DNA from 2 places in the Absicoccus intestinalis genome. Region 2 is predicted to be linked to the other one. Evidence: a T-box and tRNA genes for the amino acid it is inferred to sense, from the RefSeq annotation. Region 2 holds a T-box; the other holds one or more tRNA genes.

Region 1 (3,402 bases), on a different contig from region 2:
GGCTTCACCAGCCAACTGAGCAGCATATGGTGTGCTCTTGCGGCTGCCTTTGAATCCTAAGGCTCCTGCACTGGACCATGATACCGCATTTCCTTGTTCATCTGTGATCGTTACGATCGTGTTATTGAAAGTTGAGTGGATATGTGCAACTCCACGCGCAACATTCTTTTTTGCACGACGTTTTGCTTTGGTTTTCTTCTGTGCCATACTCTACGCAACCTCCCTATTTCTTCTTGTTTGCCACTGTCTTGGCTTTTCCTTTACGCGTACGCGCATTGGTCTTTGTTCTCTGTCCTCGTACAGGCAATCCTTTTCTATGTCGGATACCACGATAACAACCAATCTCCATCAATCGTTTGATGTTCAATTGAACTTCGCGTCGAAGATCTCCTTCGACTTTAATGTTGTCGATTTCTTTACGAATCGCATTCATCTGCTCATCGCTCAGATCTTTTACACGAATATCTTCACTGACTTTTGCGTTTTCCAATACTTTCTTCGCTGTACTGTTTCCAATGCCATAAATATAGGTCAATGAAACAACGACGCGCTTATTGTTTGGAATATCTACACCTGCAATACGTGCCATTTCTTCCTCCTGTTAGTTTCCTTGTCTCTGTTTGTGCTTAGGGTTCTCACAGATTACCATGACTCTTCCCTTACGTCGAATGACTCGACATTTATCGCACATTGGTTTTACGGATGGTCTTACTTTCATATAAATAACCTCCTACTTTCTTCTAAATGTAATACGCCCACGTGTTAAATCATAGGGTGAAATTTCTACGGTTACACGATCACCTGGTAAAATGCGAATGTGGTGCATACGGATTTTACCAGAAACGTGAGCCATGATTTCGTGTCCGTTTTCCAATTTCACTTTAAAAGCCGCACTTGGTAAAGTATCTACAACGATACCATCTAATTCGATCACATCTTGTTTAGCCATGAACCTTGACTCCTCCTTTTCTGATGAAATGATAGGCATAAAAAGCCAATTACCATTATACTAAACTTTAAACACCTTGCCAAGTAAAAAAAAACAGGCCAAGCCTGTTTCAAACCCTTGGTGACCTGTAGGCGATTCGAACGCCTGACCCTTTGATTAAAAGTCAAATGCTCTACCAGCTGAGCTAACAGGTCAAAAAAAAAGTGGTGCCGACTAAAGGAATTGAACCCTCAACCTACTGATTACAAGTCAGTTGCTCTACCAATTGAGCTAAGTCGGCAAAAAAAATGGAGCAGGTGATGAGAATCGAACTCACGTAGTCAGCTTGGAAGGCTGAAGTTCTACCATTGAACTACACCTGCATAAAAAAATGGTGACCCGTAGGCGATTCGAACGCCTGACCCTTTGATTAAAAGTCAAATGCTCTACCAGCTGAGCTAACGGGTCACGATGGTGCCGACTAAAGGAATTGAACCCTCAACCTACTGATTACAAGTCAGTTGCTCTACCAATTGAGCTAAGTCGGCAAATATCAAATGGTGGAGGTTAACGGGCTCGAACCGCTGACCCTCTGCTTGTAAGGCAGATGCTCTCCCAACTGAGCTAAACCTCCAAATGGAGCAGGTGATGAGAATCGAACTCACGTAGTCAGCTTGGAAGGCTGAAGTTCTACCATTGAACTACACCTGCATAAAAAAGTGGCTGGGGTAGCTGGATTCGAACCAACGAGTGCAGGAGTCAAAGTCCTGTGCCTTACCGCTTGGCTATACCCCAATAAATGGTGGAGGAGGACAGATTCGAACTGTCGAACCCGAAGGAACTGAGTTACAGTCAGCCGCGTTTAGCCACTTCGCTACCCCTCCAAAACTATTTAAATGGTGGAGGTTAACGGGCTCGAACCGCTGACCCTCTGCTTGTAAGGCAGATGCTCTCCCAACTGAGCTAAACCTCCGTCATTGCTTGGCGCTTTTATATATTACCAAGAGACGTACTCTTTGTCAAATCATTTTCTGTACTTTTTTTAATAATTCTTGATATCGTTTTTTCAAAGCACAAGTACAAGCCGAACGCATTGCCTTTTCGTTTACCCGATGATTGATGTGTACCACATTTTGATCTTGCATGACCACGATCGTACCTTGAATGCATTCTCTTGGTTTTCCATAAATACTTTTGATACGAATGGCACCAAAACGACGACACAGACTCAGGTCCACATCCGAATGCATTTGAAAATAAGGAATGGAATACAACACCGTATCGGATGGTGAAACAATATAAGCGGGCACCCCCATTTCTTCCAACAAAGGCTGCCATTCCATACAAAGACGCAATGCACGCACACTTTTCGGCTTATCCAATGCATCCAATACAAATATCATATACGTTCCTTGTGTATGTCTCAGTAATTCTTTCATTTGTAAATGTATTGTAGCATTCTTTTTTCAATAGTAAAATAGATGTATGGAATACATTGGATTAGATATTGGTACCCACACCATACGTTACATCAAAGAAAATACTATTTTATTTGATCAAGCGTCCCTATTGGCTTTTGATACCAATAAAAAAACAATTGCGATTGGCACCGAAGCTAGTCAACTGCGCGGTACACGACATGTCCGTAACTATCGCCGTCTATCTGAACTTTATAGCTATTTGGATGAAATCTTTAATCGCTATGAAAGTTTTCGTTTGTTTCACAAAACAACTGTCTTCTTTACCACTCCTTCTACCTTTGATAAAAAACAATGTGAAAAAATACGTCATCATATTCTCGAACAAGGTGCGACACAAGTTATCTATGATAAAGAACTTTGGTGTGCAGCCATTGGCGCCAAACTGCAAATTAACACATCCATCTCCGCATGTATGTTATATATGGGACATGCCTCTTGTGATATTGCCTGTTTTTCAAATGGCATCATTCAAAAAGAAAGTCATTCACCATATGGTGGTGCCCAAATTCTACAAACTTTCTATCGATGGATCCAAAAAAAATACAATCTTCAAGTCAGTCAACCCTTTATCGAACAGATATTGTTCCAATTTGGTCAAAGTCGTGAACCCATCCTGATCCACGGCACCGATATACGAACCCAACAAAATCGCAGCATTTCCATTTCTCAAGATCAAATTGGTCAAATTTTATCACGCATCGTGTACACATGGAGCCAATGGATCTATACCTTCTTGACCACTTTATCCAATCAACAACAAGGTGACCTGGCAAAACGAGGCATTGTCTGTTGCGGTGGTCTCATGGAAATTCCTCAAATCGATACCATTTTACGTCAACAACTTCATATTCCCTTTTTTATCAGTCCCAATCCGCAATATACCATTGCTTATGGCATCATGACCATCTTAGACCGTTTAAAAGAAGAAGATGAACAAAAAAAATAGAAGCTATCGATTTTCGATAACTTCTACTTTTACTACATTATCTGGTT
Region 2 (3,402 bases):
TCAAGTATTACCAGAAATTCAATCGAATTTTCATCAAACCGATGCTGTGATCTTACAAAGTCCATATTGTGAGCAATTAAAAAAGGATGTTCCAATCACTTATTTTTTAGCGAAGGAAATGGATCAAGAAACGTTTTCCGATGCGATCATTCCTGAACTTCAAAAAGAAAATGAATTGTCTTCTCAATATCAGGCACTGATTGCGTCCAGTCAGATTGATCTGGATGGAAAGGTATACACCCTTTCTCAATTGGAGCCTTTGATGACTGCCAAAGATCGAAACATTCGCAAAGGGGCCACCAAAGCCTATTGGGGATGGTTTGATCAACATCAAGATGATCTAAATAAGATATATGATCGACTGGTCAAGACCAGAGATACAATGGCTAAAAAACTAGGATATAAGAATTATATTGAACTTGGTTATAAACGAATGTATCGTTTTGATTACGATCAAAAGGATGTTGCGAACTATCGCAAACAAATTGTTGATGTGGTCGTACCGATTGCCCAACAATTATATGAACGACAAACTAAAAGACTTGGCTTGGACCAACTCTATACATGGGACGAAAAAGTGGAATTTAAAGAGGGCAATCCCACACCCATTGATGATATTGATGGGTTATGTCAATCGGCTTTACAGATGTATCAGGAATTGAGTCCTTCTACGGGTACTTTTTTTCAATATATGTTGGATCATGATTTAATGGATCTAGAAGCAAAACCTAATAAAGCACCTGGCGGCTATTGTACATATATTCCTTCTTACAAAAGTCCATTTATCTTTGCGAATGGAAATCATACCAATCAAGATGTGGAAACATTGACCCATGAAGCGGGTCATGCCTATCAAGTGTATTGTTCCCAAGATATAAGACCGAGCGAATGTATTTGGCCGACATATGAGTCGTGTGAAATTCATTCTATGTCGATGGAATTTTTTACCCATCCATGGATGGATCGATTTTTTGGAAATAAAGCCGATGCATATCGGTTTGCCCATGTATCGGGTGCTATTAAATTTTTACCTTATGGAGCTTTGGTAGATCATTTCCAGCATGAGGTGTATGCCCATCCTCAATGGGGTCCTTTGCGACGAATGGATCGTTGGCGACAATTAGAAAAACAGTATTTACCACATAAAAATTATGAAGAAATTCCTTTTTTAGAAAATGGCGGTTGGTGGATGCGTCAATTACATATTTTCATGGATCCTTTCTATTATATTGATTATACCTTAGCACAAGTTTGTGCGTTGGAGTTCTGGTGTCGTAAGGATGACCATGTATTGAAAGATTATCAGCATCTATGTTCTTTAGGGGGGACTTTGCCATTTCGTCAATTGGTAAAAGCAGCTGGGCTGATCGTACCATTGGATCCAGGCTGCTTAGCAAAAACGATGAAACCTGTGTATCATTGGTTAACAAAGGCCAAATATTAAGCTTGAAAAACGTGTTCTATTTCGTTATTATTAACTAGAAAAGCAAAGAATAGAAGGAGTAATCTTTGGTGGCAGGATAGAGAGTCTCTGGTTGGTGAAAAGAGGTCTGTGAAAAAGATGAAGGTAGTCTAGGAGCTAGGTCTTTGAAAAGAGTAGGAGATCTCGCAGACACAGCGTTATGTGAATGAGGCATCATTTGATGCAAAGTTAGGTGGTACCACGTCAAAGCACGTCCTTTCGGATGTGCTTTTTTTTGGAAAGGATGAGAATATGAGTAAAGAAATGGCACCAAAATACGACCATTTGGCCGTAGAAGAAAACCGCTATCAATCGTGGTTAGACAAGGGATACTTTACAGCTGGTGATACGAGCAAGCATCCGTACTGTATGGTCATTCCTCCTCCAAATGTAACTGGAAAACTACATTTAGGACATGCATGGGATACAACCATTCAAGATATTTTAGCTCGTTATAAACGGATGCGAGGCTATGATGTCTTATGGTTGCCAGGAATGGATCATGCGGGAATAGCCACACAAGCAAAAGTCGATGCCCGATTAAAAGAAGAAGGCATTTCTCGTTATGATATTGGTCGTGAAAAATTTTTGGAACGTGCATGGGAATGGAAAGAAGAATATGCATCGACCATTCGGAGTCAATGGGCAAAGCTTGGTTTGTCCTTGGATTATACAAGAGAACGATTTACTTTGGATGAAGGCCTTTCTAAAGCGGTTCGTAAAACATTTGTGGATCTGTATAATGATGGCTTGATTTATCAAGGAGAACGAATCATTAACTGGGATCCAGAAGCAAAGACGGCTTTATCCAATATTGAGGTGGAGCATAAAGAAATTCCGGGTCACATGTATTATTTTAAATACAAGGTGGTGGAAACCGGAAAAGAATTAGTGATAGCGACTACTCGTCCTGAAACAATGTTTGCCGATCAGGCCATCTTTGTCCATCCAGATGATGATCGTTACAAAGATATTGTGGGCTTGCACGCCATCAATCCAGCCAATGGTGATGAATTGCCAATCATGGCAGATGATTATATTGATATGAGTTTTGGTACAGCCGTCATGAAATGTACACCAGCTCATGATCCGAACGACTTTGCCTTGGCAAAAAAATATCATTTACCGATGCCAATTTGTATGAATCCAGATGGTACCATGAATGATCTGTGTGGTAAATATGCCGGTATGGATCGTTTTGCATGTCGTGAAGCATTGGTCAAAGATTTTGAGGCTGCTGGTGTCGTGGATCATATTGAAGAACATGCGCATCAAGTTGGCCATTCACAACGAACGGGTGTCATTGTTGAACCGTATTTGAGCAAACAATGGTTTGTGAAGATGAAACCATTGGCAGAGGAAGTATTAAAATGTCAACAAGACGAGGATCAAAAAATTCATTTTGTTCCGGCTCGTTTTGAAAAAACATTTACCCAATGGTTGGAAAATATCGAAGATTGGTGTATTTCTCGTCAGTTATGGTGGGGACATCGTATACCAGCTTGGACCAATAAAGATACGGGTGAGATCTATGTGGGCATGGAAGATCCAAAAGATACGGAAACATGGATCCAAGATGAGGATGTTTTGGATACTTGGTTCTCATCGGGTTTATGGCCATTTTCAACATTGGGTTGGCCAGAAGATACACCGGATTTGGAACGTTATTTTCCAAATGACACATTGGTTACCGGTTATGACATTATCTTCTTCTGGGTTGCTCGTATGGCTTTCCAAACGCGTTTTGCGATGCATGATCGTCCCTTTAAAGATGTTCTGATCCATGGCTTGGTTCGTGATAGTCAAGGTCGGAAAATGTCTAAATCACTAGGCAATGGAATCGATCCTATGGATGTCATTCAAGAAAAAGGAGCCGATGCTTTACGGTTTTTCTTGACCACCAATTCAACACCAGGTCAAGATGTGCGTTATGATGAAAC

Evidence for each region. The T-box of region 2 lies ahead of MOZ64_RS06170 (valine--tRNA ligase). A T-box ahead of a tRNA ligase gene usually reads a tRNA of that ligase, here a tRNA-Val.
Region 1: it has a tRNA-Val gene. The T-box ahead of MOZ64_RS06170 (valine--tRNA ligase) is inferred to sense a tRNA for this amino acid. The anticodon was not compared.

The regions. Positions count from the first base shown of each region.
Region 1 covers NZ_JALBUS010000012.1:14,023-17,424, forward strand. Annotated here, with positions in the region: gene rpsK (30S ribosomal protein S11) at 1-207, opposite strand, end outside; gene rpsM (30S ribosomal protein S13) at 224-589, opposite strand; gene rpmJ (50S ribosomal protein L36) at 602-718, opposite strand; gene infA (translation initiation factor IF-1) at 731-949, opposite strand; tRNA gene MOZ64_RS08030 (tRNA-Lys) at 1,068-1,143, opposite strand; tRNA gene MOZ64_RS08035 (tRNA-Thr) at 1,154-1,229, opposite strand; tRNA gene MOZ64_RS08040 (tRNA-Gly) at 1,238-1,311, opposite strand; tRNA gene MOZ64_RS08045 (tRNA-Lys) at 1,321-1,396, opposite strand; tRNA gene MOZ64_RS08050 (tRNA-Thr) at 1,401-1,476, opposite strand; tRNA gene MOZ64_RS08055 (tRNA-Val) at 1,487-1,562, opposite strand; tRNA gene MOZ64_RS08060 (tRNA-Gly) at 1,566-1,639, opposite strand; tRNA gene MOZ64_RS08065 (tRNA-Gln) at 1,649-1,723, opposite strand; tRNA gene MOZ64_RS08070 (tRNA-Tyr) at 1,729-1,812, opposite strand; tRNA gene MOZ64_RS08075 (tRNA-Val) at 1,826-1,901, opposite strand; gene MOZ64_RS08080 (hypothetical protein) at 1,948-2,331, opposite strand; gene MOZ64_RS08085 (rod shape-determining protein) at 2,414-3,355, shown strand; gene MOZ64_RS08090 (hypothetical protein) at 3,359-3,402, opposite strand, start outside.
Region 2 covers NZ_JALBUS010000007.1:82,692-86,093, reverse strand. Annotated here, with positions in the region: gene MOZ64_RS06175 (M3 family oligoendopeptidase) at 1-1,444, shown strand, start outside; T-box leader at 1,481-1,684, shown strand; gene MOZ64_RS06170 (valine--tRNA ligase) at 1,715-3,402, shown strand, end outside.